One region of the Kosakonia sp. MUSA4 genome, then DNA from elsewhere that is predicted to be linked to it. Evidence: predicted binding sites of a transcription regulator. Region 1 holds the regulator's gene; the other holds the start of a gene.
The links. Region 1 encodes LexA, which represses DNA repair genes until DNA is damaged. Its sites were predicted from a motif close to TNCTGTATGTACATACAGNA; they were not measured.

Region 1 (7,318 bases):
ACCAGTTGTGCTTCGCCCATCAGGCAAGCGCCAAAACGCCCGTTCTGCACGCGATCTGACGGGCAACCGACGTTAAGGTTGATCTCATCGTAACCGCGCGCTTGCGCAAGCTTCGCACAGTGCGCAAGCTGCGCCGGATCGCTGCCGCCGAGTTGCAGCGCCACCGGGTGCTCTTCCTCGCTGTACGCCAGATAATCGCCTTTGCCATGAATAATGGCACCCGTGGTCACCATTTCGGTGTAGAGCAGCGTCTGGCGCGACAGTAAACGCAGGAAGTAGCGGCAATGTCTGTCCGTCCAGTCGAGCATCGGAGCGACGCTGAATCGCCCATACCAGTGATTGTCAGAAGTTACAGGCATTACGCTGGTTTGGCTGGCGTTAGTCATTTCAGAATTACCGTGCTTTGATTTCCAGAAAAAGAGGTGCTCTCACCGCTATTCCGCCGGTGAGCGAAAGCAATAAGACAATAAGATTTTCTATTGTATCACATTCGCTGTAAGGCGCTGGAAAAGGCACTTTTCACCTTGTTGAGACGCGGTTCCCTTCCTATATTTTTTTAGCGTACAAGGAGTTTTAACCCAATAGCAGAAAGCTATTGTCAACCGAAACAGGGAGTTATTATGTCTAAACCGTATGTTCGTCTTGATAAAAATGATGCAGCCGTTCTGTTAGTTGATCATCAAACGGGTTTGTTATCTCTGGTAAGAGATATTGAGCCGGACAAGTTCAAAAATAATGTTCTGGCATTAAGCGATCTCGCCAAATATTTCAAATTACCCACGATTTTGACCACAAGTTTTGAAACCGGACCGAATGGCCCGCTGGTACCGGAACTTAAAGCGCAGTTCCCGGATGCGCCTTATATTGCCCGCCCGGGTAACATAAATGCCTGGGATAACGAAGATTTCGTTAAGGCCGTCAAAGCAACCGGCAAGAAACAGTTGATTATTGCCGGGGTGGTGACGGAAGTGTGCGTTGCTTTCCCGGCGTTATCCGCCATTGAAGAAGGGTATGACGTGTTTGTTATTACCGACGCTTCAGGAACATTCAATGAAATTACACGTCATTCCGCATGGGATCGTATGTCCCAGGCTGGCGTGCAGTTAATGACATGGTTTGGCGCAGCCTGCGAATTACACCGCGACTGGCGTAATGATATTGAAGGTCTGGCAACGCTGTTTTCCAACCATATTCCTGATTACCGTAATCTGATGACCAGCTACGACAAGCTCACCGGCAAGTAAGCGCCAATAAAACCGGAGGCGCAATGCCTCCGGTTACTCATCAGAAAGTCATGCTAAGCTGCGCCCCGGCCCCCCAGGTTTGATCTTCACCCACCAGGCCCATCAGATCGATATGCACGCGGTTAAACGGCGCAAATCCGACACCGCCGGTAAAGACGTTTTTATCATCCCCTTTGACATCCGCACGATAACCGGCACGCACCGCCAGCCAGCTCAACGGGCGAACTTCCGCGCCCACGCCGACATACTGGGAATTTTTCTCGCTCTTAAAACCTTTAGTCTCGGTTAAATCACCGTCGGCGCTCAGCGTCAGCAGGTCGTTATGCCATGCCGCACCCGCCGTCACGACCGGGCTAATCTGGTAAGTATCTTTGTAGCTCACCACATCGCCCGTTCTGCCGTTGCGGATACGAATGTCTTTGGTATCAATATCACGGGAGATCAGGTTTGTACCGGTCAAACCGACCGTCACGTTCTCGCCGAAATCCGCGGCCAGGCCGACATCCACGTTGAAGCCGGTATCGTCGGTACGGTAGCGGCTGCTGTTCCAGTCGCTACTTTTGTAGTCATAAATCGACGCCGTGTAGTTGTAGACCCAGGTTTTCTGTAATTTTGGCGTCACGCCAACGGATAGCGGTACGCCGCCGACATCAAACTGGCGAGCCATCGCAATGCCATAATCCGAGACGATAGCCGCGCGGCCTGAAGCGGTTGAGTTGAGGTTTTTGGTGATTTCGTCGCTGCCATCCGGTGATACCACCGCCTTTAGCGCTTCACTGGCGGCGACAGCGGTGCTGTTCTCAATACTACGCAGGTAGTCAATATCCTGCTGATCGATTGCCGACGTGACGCGCGCATGGGCGTAAGCTTTCGTCACAAACGCCACGGAAAGGACATCGTTGGGAATGCTTACCGCGATGCCGGCGGCAGCTTTGGCCTGCGCTGTTTTCCCTCTCAGAAACTCCAGCTCGTTCGCCAAATCGCCTGCGGCACCCTGAAATTGCCTTACCGTACCGAGCGGATTAGCAATAATTTCCGCAGCGGTGAGGTTATCAATAACATTTTTGTAGCCATCGATTTTGTCATTGATGTTGTCGATCTCGTCGCGCAGATTATCTTTGTCGCTAATTTGCGCCTGTACGCTCGGCAGGATGACGGTAATATCATCATCGGGTTTTGCTTTTGCTAACAGTGCCGGGTTGATTAATGGCCCGCTGCCATAGTTCGCGGATGCAACGCCCGTTCCCCCCATTGCATCATTACGAGCTTCTGCCCAGGTATTTGCTGCTCCTGCCTGATTTGCCACAAAAAAGGAGACAGCGATCGCGACCAGCGAAAGTTTACGTTTTTTTTCCACAGTATGCGTCTCGTAGCCAGATGAGTTTTAAGCCTGTAAGTATTCGCACAAACAGGAATGCACTATTGCTGTGAATAACGTAAGAAAATGGAGCTAAATTGCCGGGATACCCGTAAGCACCCGGACATTATTGTTTTAAGTGACGACCATCACTATTTATAGATGACGGAGTCCATTTCGGGAAGCGATCCAGAGAAATGGAGATTACTGGCCGCGATCTCGGCGTTTTCGACAGGACATGGTAAAGTGTATGGCTTGTATTTCCCCAACCGGAGAGCGCCGATGGATAAGACCACTTCGCAAGAGATGTTAGCGCAGGCTGAAAAGCTGTGCGTGCAGCGCAACGTGCGCCTGACTCCCCAGCGTCTTGAAGTGTTGAGATTACTCAGCCTGCAACAAAGCGCCATCAGCGCGTACGATCTGCTCGATCTGCTGCGTGAAAGCGAACCGCAGGCCAAGCCGCCGACGGTGTACCGCGCTCTTGATTTCCTGCTAGAACAAGGGTTCGTACATAAAGTCGAATCAACAAACAGCTACGTGTTATGCCACCTTTTTGACCAGCCGACGCACACGTCCGCGATGTTTATCTGCGATCGCTGCGGTTCAGTAAAGGAAGAGCAGGCGGAAGGCGTGGAAGATATTATGCATGCGCTGGCGGCAAAGATGGGTTTTGCCCTGCGGCATAATGTGATTGAAGCTCACGGTTTATGTGCAGACTGTGTCGAAGTGGAGTCCTGCCGTCATCACGACCATTGCCACCATGACCACACCGTTCAGGTGAAGAAAAAGCCACGTTAATCTTTGTTCGAGCAAGACGGTAGCTAAAACAGCTGGAGGGGTGGTACGTCCTTGTACCTTCGGGCAGGGTAGCCTGTAGAGGGTTAGCACATTGAGGGGATGTGCAGGCTACCAGCGGTAGTCATTACGCGTTTCCCAATCTGTAACTTCTTTCTCCGCCTGATCTTTGGCATAACCGTAACGTTCCTGGATTTTACCCACCAGCTGGTCACGTTTACCTTCGATGATGGTCATATCATCATCGGTCAGTTTGCCCCATTTTTCTTTAACAGTGCCTTTGAACTGTTTCCAGTTACCGCCGACTTCGTCTTTATTCATCGTTGACTCCTTATCGTTCGGTTAAATAGATAATCGTTCTGCTGAACGTACTGATTATTGTAGTTAAGGATTCCGGCAATCGATTTTTATTCGGAATCTTTAACCGTCACGATGGTTAAAAACAGCATAAGCGAGGCGAGGAAACAGGCAAAAAAACTGGCAATATCAGGAAGGATTCACATCGGAAAACCAGCTGCCGTTACGCCAGTGGCGACGCCACAGCCAGGCAAGCGTAAGCCCGCGCAGGGCGAGAAAGACGGTCAGCGACAGCCATAAACCGTGATTGCCCAGCACCGGAACCGTCAGCAGCGTAACAGCGAACCCGGCGGCGGCAATCGCCATACTGTTACGCATCTCCGCTGCGCGCGTGGCACCGACAAACATGCCATCCAGCAAGTAGCACCACACGCCCACCAGCGGCAGAATCACCTGCCAGAACAGGTAATGCCCGGCGAGCGTCTGCAGGGCAGGAAGCGAAGTCAGCAAGGCAATAATGTCATCACCTGCCAGCGCATAAATCGCCGCAAAGAACAGCGCCACCAGCCCGGCCTGGCGGCATGCCGCTCGCCAGACGTCCATCAACTGGCTGCCATCGCGCGCGCCATAGGCCTGCCCGGAGTGCGCTTCGACCGCATAGGCAAAACCATCCAGCGCGTACGCGGTAAAGGTGAGAAACATCATCAGCACCGCGTTAGCGGCAACCGTCTCACCGCCAAGACGGGCGCCCAGCACGGTGATTGAGCCAAAGCAGAGCTGCAAAAGCAGTGAGCGCAGCATGATATCGCGGTTAAGCGCTAATAAGCGCCGCATACCGCCGCGCCAGGCATTTTTCAGCGCTGGCAGGGTGATACCGCGCATTACCAACACGCGGTGCACCATCAGCAGGCCGATGGCGAAAGTCGCATACTCAGCCACAACGGTGGCGAGCGCAGCGCCCTGCACATTCATGTGCAGGCCCATCACCAGCCACAGGTCGAGCACAATGTTGAGGAGATTCCCCACTACCAGCAGGATCACCGGCGCACGGGCATACTGCACACCCAGTAACCAGCCGAGCAACACCAGATTTCCCAACGACGCTGGCGCACTCAGCCAGCGAATATCGAGAAAGCGCCGCGCCTGCTCCAGCACGGCTTCGCTCCCGCCGGTAATGTGCAGCGCCAGATCGATGAGCGGCGTACGCAGCAGCATAATTAACACACCTGCCGACAGCGCCAATAGCAGCGGCTGTACCAGCGCGCGCGCCAGCGCAGGTGCGTTTTTCGCACCAAACGCCTGTGCCGTAAGACCGGTGGTGCTCATCCGCAAAAACAGCAGCAGCATAAACAAAAAGCTGGTTGCCGTTGCGCCGATCGCCACGCCGCCGAGGTAAACAGGACTATCCAGGTGCCCGACCACGGCGGTATCCACCAGCCCCAGTAACGGAACAGTGATATTGGAGAAGATCATGGGCAGCGCAAGCCGCCACAGTGCTCTGTCAGATGCGTTCAGCAACGGCATGGCAATGTCGAATCAACGGGGAAAATCGTATTACGCAGCGCCACGGTGTTTTGTGTCGCTGCGAAAAGAACAGGCGTTAGAGCCAGGTACCATTACGGATGACGCCAACCGCCAGCCCTTCAATGGTGAAGTTTTGATCGCGCAGATCGACGACGATCGGGGAAAACTCGCTGTTTTCCGGCAGCAATTCGACGGTGTTACCCTGTTTTTTCAGACGTTTCACGGTAACTTCATCATCAATACGTGCGACGACCACCTGGCCGTTACGCACGTCCTGCGTTTTATGCACTGCGAGCAGGTCGCCGTCCATAATACCGATGTCTTTCATCGACATACCGCTAACGCGCAGCAGGAAATCCGCATGAGGTTTGAAGAGATCGGGATCGACCTGGTAGTGACCCTCGATATGCTGTTGCGCCAGCAGCGGTTCACCCGCAGCAACGCGACCAATCAGCGGTAAACCGATATCCTCTTCTTCTTCCAGCAGCAGACGCAGACCACGCGATGCGCCGGAGACGATTTCGATAACCCCTTTACGTGCAAGCGCTTTCAGGTGTTCTTCAGCCGCATTTGGGGAACGGAACCCCAATTGCTGTGCGATTTCCGCACGCGTTGGTGGCATACCGGTTTGAGTGATCCGATCGCGGATGAGATCGAACACCTCTTGCTGCCTGGCCGTTAATGCTTTCATCCCGCCCCCTGGGTGTATATACAGTTATGCTGTGAGTATATACAGTCAAAGGCGATTTTGGAACCAAATTTAAGCAAAAAACCAGGGTGTTATCGATTTCTGGAAGCGTTATCGAAAATGCGACCAGAGAAGCGAGATCCAGGTAAACAGCGCCAGCAGGATCGACATCAGCACTGCCGCCGATCCCATATCCTTCGCCCGACCGGAAAGTTCGTGAAATTCAGAACCAATTCGGTCTACGACAGCTTCAATTGCACTATTTAGGATTTCAACAATCATTACTAGCGACACCGAGCTAATCAGCAGCACCCGAGTGACCGTGTCAATGTCCAGCCAGCAAGCAATAATGATAGCGAAAACAACGGCTACCAGCTCCTGGCGGAAAGCGGCTTCATTGATCCATGCAGCGCGAACGCCCTTCCATGAGTAACCTGCTGCTTTAATGATTCGGGTAATTCCGGTGGTATTATTGGCCATGAAAAGAACCTTTTTATGTAATAAACGTCAATGTCTACATCAGCGTACTGAGGTACAACAGAAATTACGTGCGCTTTCTGATATTCTTGCGGCGCAATGGCACTATTATTAACCAGAGGCTTTTCATCTTTTATGTCCGGTTGGCCACGAATTTACTACAAATTACTGAATTTACCATTAAGTGTACTGGTAAAGAGTAAATCGATACCTGCAGAACCTGCACAGGAACTGGGTCTCGATACTTCACGTCCTATTATGTACGTGCTGCCTTATAACTCTAAGGCAGATTTGATGACATTACGCGCTCAGTGTCTGGCGCACGAACTGCCCGATCCCCTGGAACCCCTGGAAATCGACGGCGTATTGCTGCCGCGTTTCGTGTTCATTCATGGCGGTCCGCGCGTGTTTACCTATTACACGCCGAAAGAAGAGTCCATCAAACTGTTCCACGACTACCTGGATTTACACCGCAGCCATCCGGATCTGGATGTGCAAATGGTTCCGGTATCGGTAATGTTTGGCCGCTCGCCAGGGCGTGAGAAAGGCGAGATTAATCCGCCGCTGCGCATGCTGAACGGCATCCAGAAATTCTTCGCTATCTCCTGGCTCGGCCGCGATAGCTTTGTGCGCTTCTCGCCGCCCGTCTCCCTGCGCCGCATGGCGACCGAGCACGGCACCGATAAAATTATCGCGCAGAAACTGGCGCGCGTGGCGCGTATGCACTTCGCGCGACAGCGTCTGGCCGCCGTTGGGCCGCGTCTGCCGGCGCGTCAGGATCTGTTCAATAAACTGCTCTCTTCTAAAGCGATTGCCCGTGCGGTCGAAGACGAAGCGCGCAGCAAAAAAATCTCTCACGACAAAGCGCAGCAAAACGCTATCGCGCTGATGGAAGAGATTGCCGCCAACTTCTCGTACGAGATGATCCGTCTGACC
Region 2 (7,318 bases), 1.7 Mb from region 1:
CGTCTTGTTCAATTGCGCTGAACTGATGAATAGTGCCATCACGACCAACATTGATAGTGAATTGCTTCAGGTTACCGTTGTTACCTTTTGGCGTCAGAATAAAATCATCGCCCTTTTGCTCTATATTGTACTGCTGCCAGTCGCTGGCCTGATTACGGGCAATCAGCATAAACGGTGTATTGCCGGTGGCATCTTTCAGCCAGGTCGCAGTAGCCTGTTCAACAAACGGGTTGTAGAACCACAGGGTTTTCCCGTCAGAAACCAGCACGCTTTCGTCCGGCTGGGTCATATGCCAGTTGAACAGATTCGGGCGCTTAACCCACAAATCCCCCTGACCTTCCTGCACCGCAGCTCCGCTACCATCCGTCACTTTCTGAGTGAAGCTGGCATGGAAACTGCTGACTTTATCAAGACGGCTTTTCAGGTCGCTGGAAGCATCCGCCCATACGTTACTGGCCAGCAAACTGCCCATTAACGCACACGCCACGGCGATTTTTTTCATCGTTATTCCTCAAATACGTCACTCCCGACGCGGGAGAATACTTCTGTCACTCTAAGCACCGAATGCAAAGAGAGACAGAAGAAAAGACTGAATTTTTACTTATTTACCCAGCTTTGCAATCATTCGAACGGCGGTGGAGCCAGCACCTCACGGTTACCATTGTGCCCCTGCTCACTGACAATTCCCTGGGCTTCCATCTGCTCGATAATACGCGCCGCACGGTTATAGCCGATACGGAACTGGCGCTGAACACCGGAGATAGAGGCCTTGCGTTTTTCGGTCACGAAGTTAACGGCCTGATCAAATAACGGATCCAGCTCTTCACCACCGTCAAAACCTCCGCCTGCGCCACCTTCGCTTTCGCTTTCAGACGTAATGCCATCGACATATTGCGGACGACCACGCGCTTTCCAGTCCTGCACCACAGCATGCACTTCCTGGTCACGTACGAATGCCCCGTGGACACGCACCGGCGCAGACGTAGAGTTTGGACCGGAGTAGAGCATATCGCCCATCCCAAGCAGCGATTCCGCACCGCCCTGATCGAGGATGGTACGCGAATCAATCTTACTCGATACGGTAAATGCAATACGTGTTGGGATGTTCGCTTTAATCAGGCCTGTGATAACGTCGACCGACGGACGCTGGGTCGCCAGTACCAGATGAATACCTGCGGCACGCGCTTTCTGCGCCAGGCGCGCAATCAGCTCTTCCACTTTCTTGCCAACGGTCATCATCAGGTCAGCAAATTCGTCCACCATTACCACGATATACGGCAATTTTTCCAGCACCGGATGCTGAACGTCCATGCTGTCACCCGGTTTCCAGTACGGATCCGGGATCGGACGCCCCATACGTGCAGCTTCCGCAATTTTCTCGTTGTAACCCGCCAGATTTCGCACGCCAAGTGCCGACATCAGTTTGTAGCGACGTTCCATCTCGTTGACGCTCCAGCGCAACGCATTGGCGGCGTCTTTCATATCGGTAACCACTTCGGTCAGCAGATGCGGAATGCCTTCATACACCGAAAGTTCGAGCATTTTCGGGTCGATCATAATAAAGCGCACCTCTTCCGGTGTCGCTTTATACAGCATGCTGAGGATCATGGCGTTCACGCCCACCGATTTACCAGAGCCAGTCGTACCGGCAACCAACAGGTGCGGCATTTTCGCCAGATCGGCAATCACCGGATCGCCTGCGATATCTTTACCCAGCACCACGGTCAGCGGCGACGGACTTTCCCGGAATTTCACGCAGTCCAGCACTTCACGCAGATAGACGGTCTGACGTTTCTTGTTCGGTAATTCGAGGCCAACATACGGCTTGCCGGGAATTACTTCCACCACGCGCACGGCAACGGTGGAGAGCGAACGCGCCAGATCGCGGGACAAGTTGGAAATACGTGCGGCTTTCACCCCCGGCGCCAGATTCAGCTCAAAGCGGGTAATCACCGGCCCCGGCGAATAATTCACCACATCGGCTTTGATGCGGAAATCGGCCAACCGCGCTTCGACCAGGCGCGCCATTTGCTCAAGCGCGAAGGTATCAACGGGTTCAACTTCCGCTGGCGGCTGCGTCAACAGATCCAGTGATGGCAGCGGCGTAGTCGGTTTCTGCACTGGTCGGCTATCGCCATTACGCATCAACAACGGATGGATCAGGCTCTCTTGCGGCTGTGGCGCAGCCTGATGCTGTTGCGGCATAGTGGGCTGCTGAGCCGTCTGCGGAGTTTGCGGCTGATAGTGCGGCTGTGCTGGCTGCTGGTATTGCGGCGGCGTCGGTTGTTGATAATGATGCGGCTGCTGTACTGGCGGCTCCGGCTCTGACATCACGCCAGGCGTGAACAGCGGTTCGTGCGGCCCATCATCAACCAGCGTTTTCATCGGCGAAAACGCAAAATCTTCAGGCATAAACGCTTGTGCGCCTGCCGGTTGGCCTTCCGAATAGCGCTGTTGCTGAGAGGCTGCGAACTGACGGGCCAGCTCAGCTTCTTCCACTTCTTCGTCGCTCATTGCGGGGTGCTGCGGATGGAACTGTGGCGCCTCGTGCTGAAATTCATTTCCATAGCGATCTTGCTGTGTAGCAGCAAACTGGCGAGCCAGTTCGTTCTGCTGCAACATATCGGCTTCGTCGTCATCATGCTGATGCACTTCTTCCTCGCGGGCGCGCTCTTCGGCCATACGCTGGGAAGGCAATTTGATACCGTAAGACGCCAGCTCGCGGCGCGTCGGAACACGAACGCGGTTCGGGCGCGGCAACTGCGGACCTATCCCTTCTTTAACCTGCGGACGCGGTGCGCCACCAGCAGCCAGGCTAAAGACCGGCGCTGCGGCTGCCGCTGCAGCGGTGACATGGCCCGTAGCTTGTTGTATGCCAGCCGCGACAGGAGCAACGGATGGATCAACCGCTGCGGCCGATGGCGCAGAGAAAACAGCAGGTTTTGCTGCGGGTTCATCAACAGCAGGCTCCGGGATTGGCTGATACCAGGCGGCAAGTTGTTCACGCTCACGCGCACGCTTCTCTTCCACTTCTTCAAAGTAGTAAAGCGGCGGACGAGTCTGTTTTACTTCTTCAATGACCGGTTCAGGTTCAGGCGTGATTATCGGTTCCGGAGCCGGTGCGATTTGCGGTTCGCTTTGCCATGGCAACGGCTCCTGCGCCTGCTGAGCATAAACCTCTTCTTCCGGCGGCAGTGGCGTTACCGGCGCATCCGGCATCCACTCCGCTTCTGCGACAGGTTGCTGCCACTCAGGAAGTTCATGCTGAGGAGAATGATACGGGGCCTCCTGAGCAGCTTCGACATACTGCTCTGGCTGATAAGGGGCTTGCGGTGGTACCTGAGTTGCTGGTGCCTGCGCATACGGCCATTCAATATCTTGCTGCATTGCGGGGACGTAAGGTTCAGCAGGTGCTGCATACGCCTGCACAGCGGCGGTTGTCGCTGCTGCGGCTGCCACTACCGGCTCAGTGACACTGTGCCCGTTCAGCAGTGGATCGTACTCCTGCTCAGCTTCCGTAGCACGATGCCCGGAGAACAGGACGTCGTCAGCATCCGCCGGCACACCGCGCGCGCTGTATGCGATCTCATCTTCCTCATCGTCCATCCGCTTACCGGAGAACAACGCTTCGTCTGTTTTACGCCCCATCGGGTTGGCGAATTTTTCAGCCACGCGCTTACGGCGAGCCAGCGCTCCACGAAGAATACGAGCACGACGCGACTCACGCGGTTTTTCCTCTTCATACTCTTCATCGTCTTCGTACTCGTCATCATCAACCCAGGTGTCATCGCGACGGGTACGATTACTGGCAAAGGTCAGAATATTAAGGATGACACTGCCGATTTTCTCGGCAATGGTAACCCACGACCAGCCGGTAAATAGGGTCAACCCGGCGGCCCAAATGCAGAGCAGCGCGAGCGTACCACCGCTGCTGCGCAGCAGAGGTTGCAGCGTAGTACTCAGCAGGCTGCCAATCACCCCGCCGGAGGCGAAATACCAGATATCATCGGCATTAATCGCTGCCAGACCGCAGGAGGTCAGGATCAATGCCAGCGCACCAATCATGCGCAACGATACGGCAAAGTAATCGATATAATCTTCACTGGCGCGGTGACGGTAAGCAAACCAGCAGCCGCCAATGATGATCACCGGAATGGTGTAGGCCATAACGCCAAAAATAAAAAACAGCGTATCGGCAAGCCATGCGCCGGGCACACCGCCCAGATTATGGATAGGTTCATGCCAGGCCGTTTGCGACCAGCTAGGGTCAGACGGGTTAAAACTTAAGAGCGCGGCCATCAACCAGACGGCAGAAAGTGAAACGAGGATCAGCAACGCCTCCAGGAGTCGGCGCCCGCTGCTAAGCTTGGTCAGTGTGACTTCTTTGTCTTCGGTGTATTCCTGGCTCAAGACAGGCTCTCCAGGTCCTTGATGCTAAAACGGACAACAGCGCCGGGTCTCCCCGGCACTGTTGCTGTATGGATTAACAGGAGTGTAATCAAAAAACAGCGATTGTGCACCTGTTCCGTATTAGCGCGTCTTAATTACCAGACGATTGCTCTGTTTAACTTCTTCCATCACCACATATGTGCGGGTGTCGTTCACGCCCGGCAGACGCAGCAGGGTTTCCCCTAACAGTTTGCGGTAAGCCGACATATCCGGTACACGCGTCTTCAACAGGTAGTCGAAGTCGCCTGAAACCAGATGACACTCTTGAATTTCTTCAAGTTTTTGCACAGCGGAGTTGAATTGTTCAAACACATCGGGCGCGCCACGATTCAGAGTAATCTCAACAAATACCAGAAGTGATGCATCCAGATAATGCGGATTTAGCAGCGCGGTATAGCCCTGAATAAATCCTTGTCTTTCCAGCCTGCGCACACGCTCAAGGCACGGCGTCGGGGAAAGCCCCACTCGTTTAGAAAGCTCGACGTTGGAAATACGCCCATCTTTTTGCAGTTCGTTCAGAATATTACGATCAATGCGGTCGAGATCTTTGCCTGGGCGCTTCTTGCTATCTACCATTATTATTGTCTCTCTGTATTCCTTCCCTACTCCTGTCTTGACCCTGTGCACTTCACTGTTCAGAGTCTTTGCCCGTCGCGTTACGGCATTGCGGAGGCAATATTAAGAAGACCGTTGCCAAAGGCAGCTATCGATATCACGAATGGCGTCTGTCCACACCATGCGTAGATTTCACTAGCCCGGTAAAAAATGGCATTTACGTGCGTAAGTTTGCATCACGCGCGAAACACTGCTTTTCTCTTCCTTTGATGTTTTCGCAAATGCGCAGGGGATTGTCAAAGCAAAACATCTTTTTTTAGTACAACATGCCAGATATTCATCAACACCACTCGCTAATCCTCACTTTATCACCTTATAACAGGCCGATTTTCAGTAGAAATTATTATATTTCAGCCCCAAATCCCTCCACGTCATCGGTCATTTCTATTACACATATCGTTAACAAAACTGGCGCGCCCTTTTTTTACGACGCTAAATTCCCTACAATTCAGCTCAATGTCTGCCAAACAACAATGAGGATCTCATGGGTACGGCCAAACACAGTAAGCTGCTCATCCTTGGTTCAGGCCCTGCCGGTTATACCGCCGCGGTCTATGCTGCGCGCGCAAACCTGCAGCCAGTGCTGATTACCGGGATGGAAAAAGGCGGCCAGCTCACCACCACCACTGAAGTGGAAAACTGGCCGGGCGACCCGCACGATCTGACCGGGCCACTGCTGATGGAACGCATGCATGAGCATGCCACCAAATTTGATACTGAAATCATTTTTGATCACATCAATAGCGTTGATTTGCAAAACCGTCCTTTCCGTCTGACTGGCGATAGCGGCGAATATACTTGCGATGCGCTTATCATCGCGACTGGCGCATCTGCACGTTACCTGGGGCTGGCTTCGGAAGAAGCGTTTAAAGGCCGCGGCGTTTCCGCCTGCGCAACCTGCGACGGTTTCTTTTACCGCAATCAGAAAGTGGCGGTAATCGGCGGCGGTAATACTGCCGTTGAAGAAGCGCTATATCTGGCAAATATCGCCTCTGAAGTACATCTGATCCATCGTCGCGACACTTTCCGTGCGGAAAAAATCCTGATTAAACGTCTGATGGATAAAGTAGAGAGCGGCAATATTGTGCTGCACACTCATCGCACGCTGGAAGAAGTCACCGGCGATCAGATGGGCGTCACGGGTCTGCGTCTGCGTGATACGCAAAATGCAGACAACGTGGAGTCACTGGACGTTGCGGGGCTGTTTGTGGCTATCGGCCACAGCCCGAACACCGGCATCTTCGAAGGTCAACTGGCGCTGGAAAATGGCTACATCAAGGTGCAGTCCGGTATTCACGGTAACGCCACGCAAACCAGCATTCCGGGAGTCTTTGCCGCCGGTGATGTTATGGATCATATCTACCGTCAGGCGATCACTTCTGCGGGCACGGGCTGTATGGCGGCTCTGGATGCGGAACGCTATCTCGACGGTCTGGCTGAACGTAAATAATCTTTACAAGTCAGTAACAAAGGTAAAAAAGGCGACTATAAGTCGCCTTTATTTTTGCCCCGATGTAACATTGCGCAAGCTAAAAATTCCGATAACTTCACCTGCTAAGCGCGCAATGAATAAAACCCGTCAACAAGAACTCACTCGCTGGTTGAAACAGCAAAGCATTATTTCCCGCCGCTGGTTAATGCTTTCCCGCCTTCTCGGCGTGGTCAGCGGCGCACTGATTGTGGCGCAGGCCTGGATACTGGCGCGCATCCTCAATCATTTGATTATGGAAAATATTCCTCGTGAAGCGTTACTGCTACCCTTCACCTTACTGGTGCTGATCTTTATCCTGCGTAGTTGGGTTGTCTGGCTGCGCGAACGGGTGGGATTTCATGCCGGAGCGCATATTCGTTTTGAAATCCGCCGACAAGTGCTGGAGCGCCTGCATCAAGCGGGTCCGGCCTGGATCCAGGGTAAACCCGCCGGGAGCTGGGCGACGCTGGTACTTGAACAAATTGACGATATGCACGATTTCTATGCCCGCTATTTACCACAGATGGCCCTTGCGGCCAGCGTGCCGCTGTTAATCGTTCTCACTTTATTCCCCATTAATTGGGCTGCCGCGCTTATTTTGCTCGGCACAGCGCCCCTTATCCCGTTGTTTATGGCGATGGTTGGAATGGGCGCCGCCGATGCTAATCGCCGTAACTTTAAAGCGCTGGCGCGTTTGAGCGGTCATTTTCTTGATCGCCTGCGCGGTATGGAAACGCTGCGTATTTTTGGTCGCGGCGAAGCGGAAACCGAGAGTATCCGTCG

Region 2: C0557_RS08015 (DNA translocase FtsK 4TM domain-containing protein) is a predicted target of LexA. The motif match lies at 4,473-4,492, and genes of this name have one in related genera.

What each region holds. Positions count from the first base shown of each region.
Region 1 is NZ_CP025697.1:39,609-46,926, reverse strand. It holds gene dusA (tRNA dihydrouridine(20/20a) synthase DusA) at 1-386, opposite strand, end outside; gene ycaC (isochorismate family cysteine hydrolase YcaC) at 621-1,244, shown strand; gene traF (conjugal transfer protein TraF) at 1,285-2,601, opposite strand; gene zur (zinc uptake transcriptional repressor Zur) at 2,884-3,399, shown strand; gene C0557_RS00190 (CsbD family protein) at 3,508-3,717, opposite strand; gene dinF (MATE family efflux transporter DinF) at 3,883-5,217, opposite strand; gene lexA (transcriptional repressor LexA) at 5,294-5,908, opposite strand; gene C0557_RS00175 (diacylglycerol kinase) at 6,017-6,385, opposite strand; gene plsB (glycerol-3-phosphate 1-O-acyltransferase PlsB) at 6,518-7,318, shown strand, end outside.
Region 2 is NZ_CP025697.1:1,691,699-1,699,016, reverse strand. It holds gene lolA (outer membrane lipoprotein chaperone LolA) at 1-502, opposite strand, end outside; gene C0557_RS08015 (DNA translocase FtsK 4TM domain-containing protein) at 622-4,410, opposite strand; gene lrp (leucine-responsive transcriptional regulator Lrp) at 4,531-5,025, opposite strand; gene trxB (thioredoxin-disulfide reductase) at 5,549-6,514, shown strand; gene cydD (cysteine/glutathione ABC transporter permease/ATP-binding protein CydD) at 6,630-7,318, shown strand, end outside.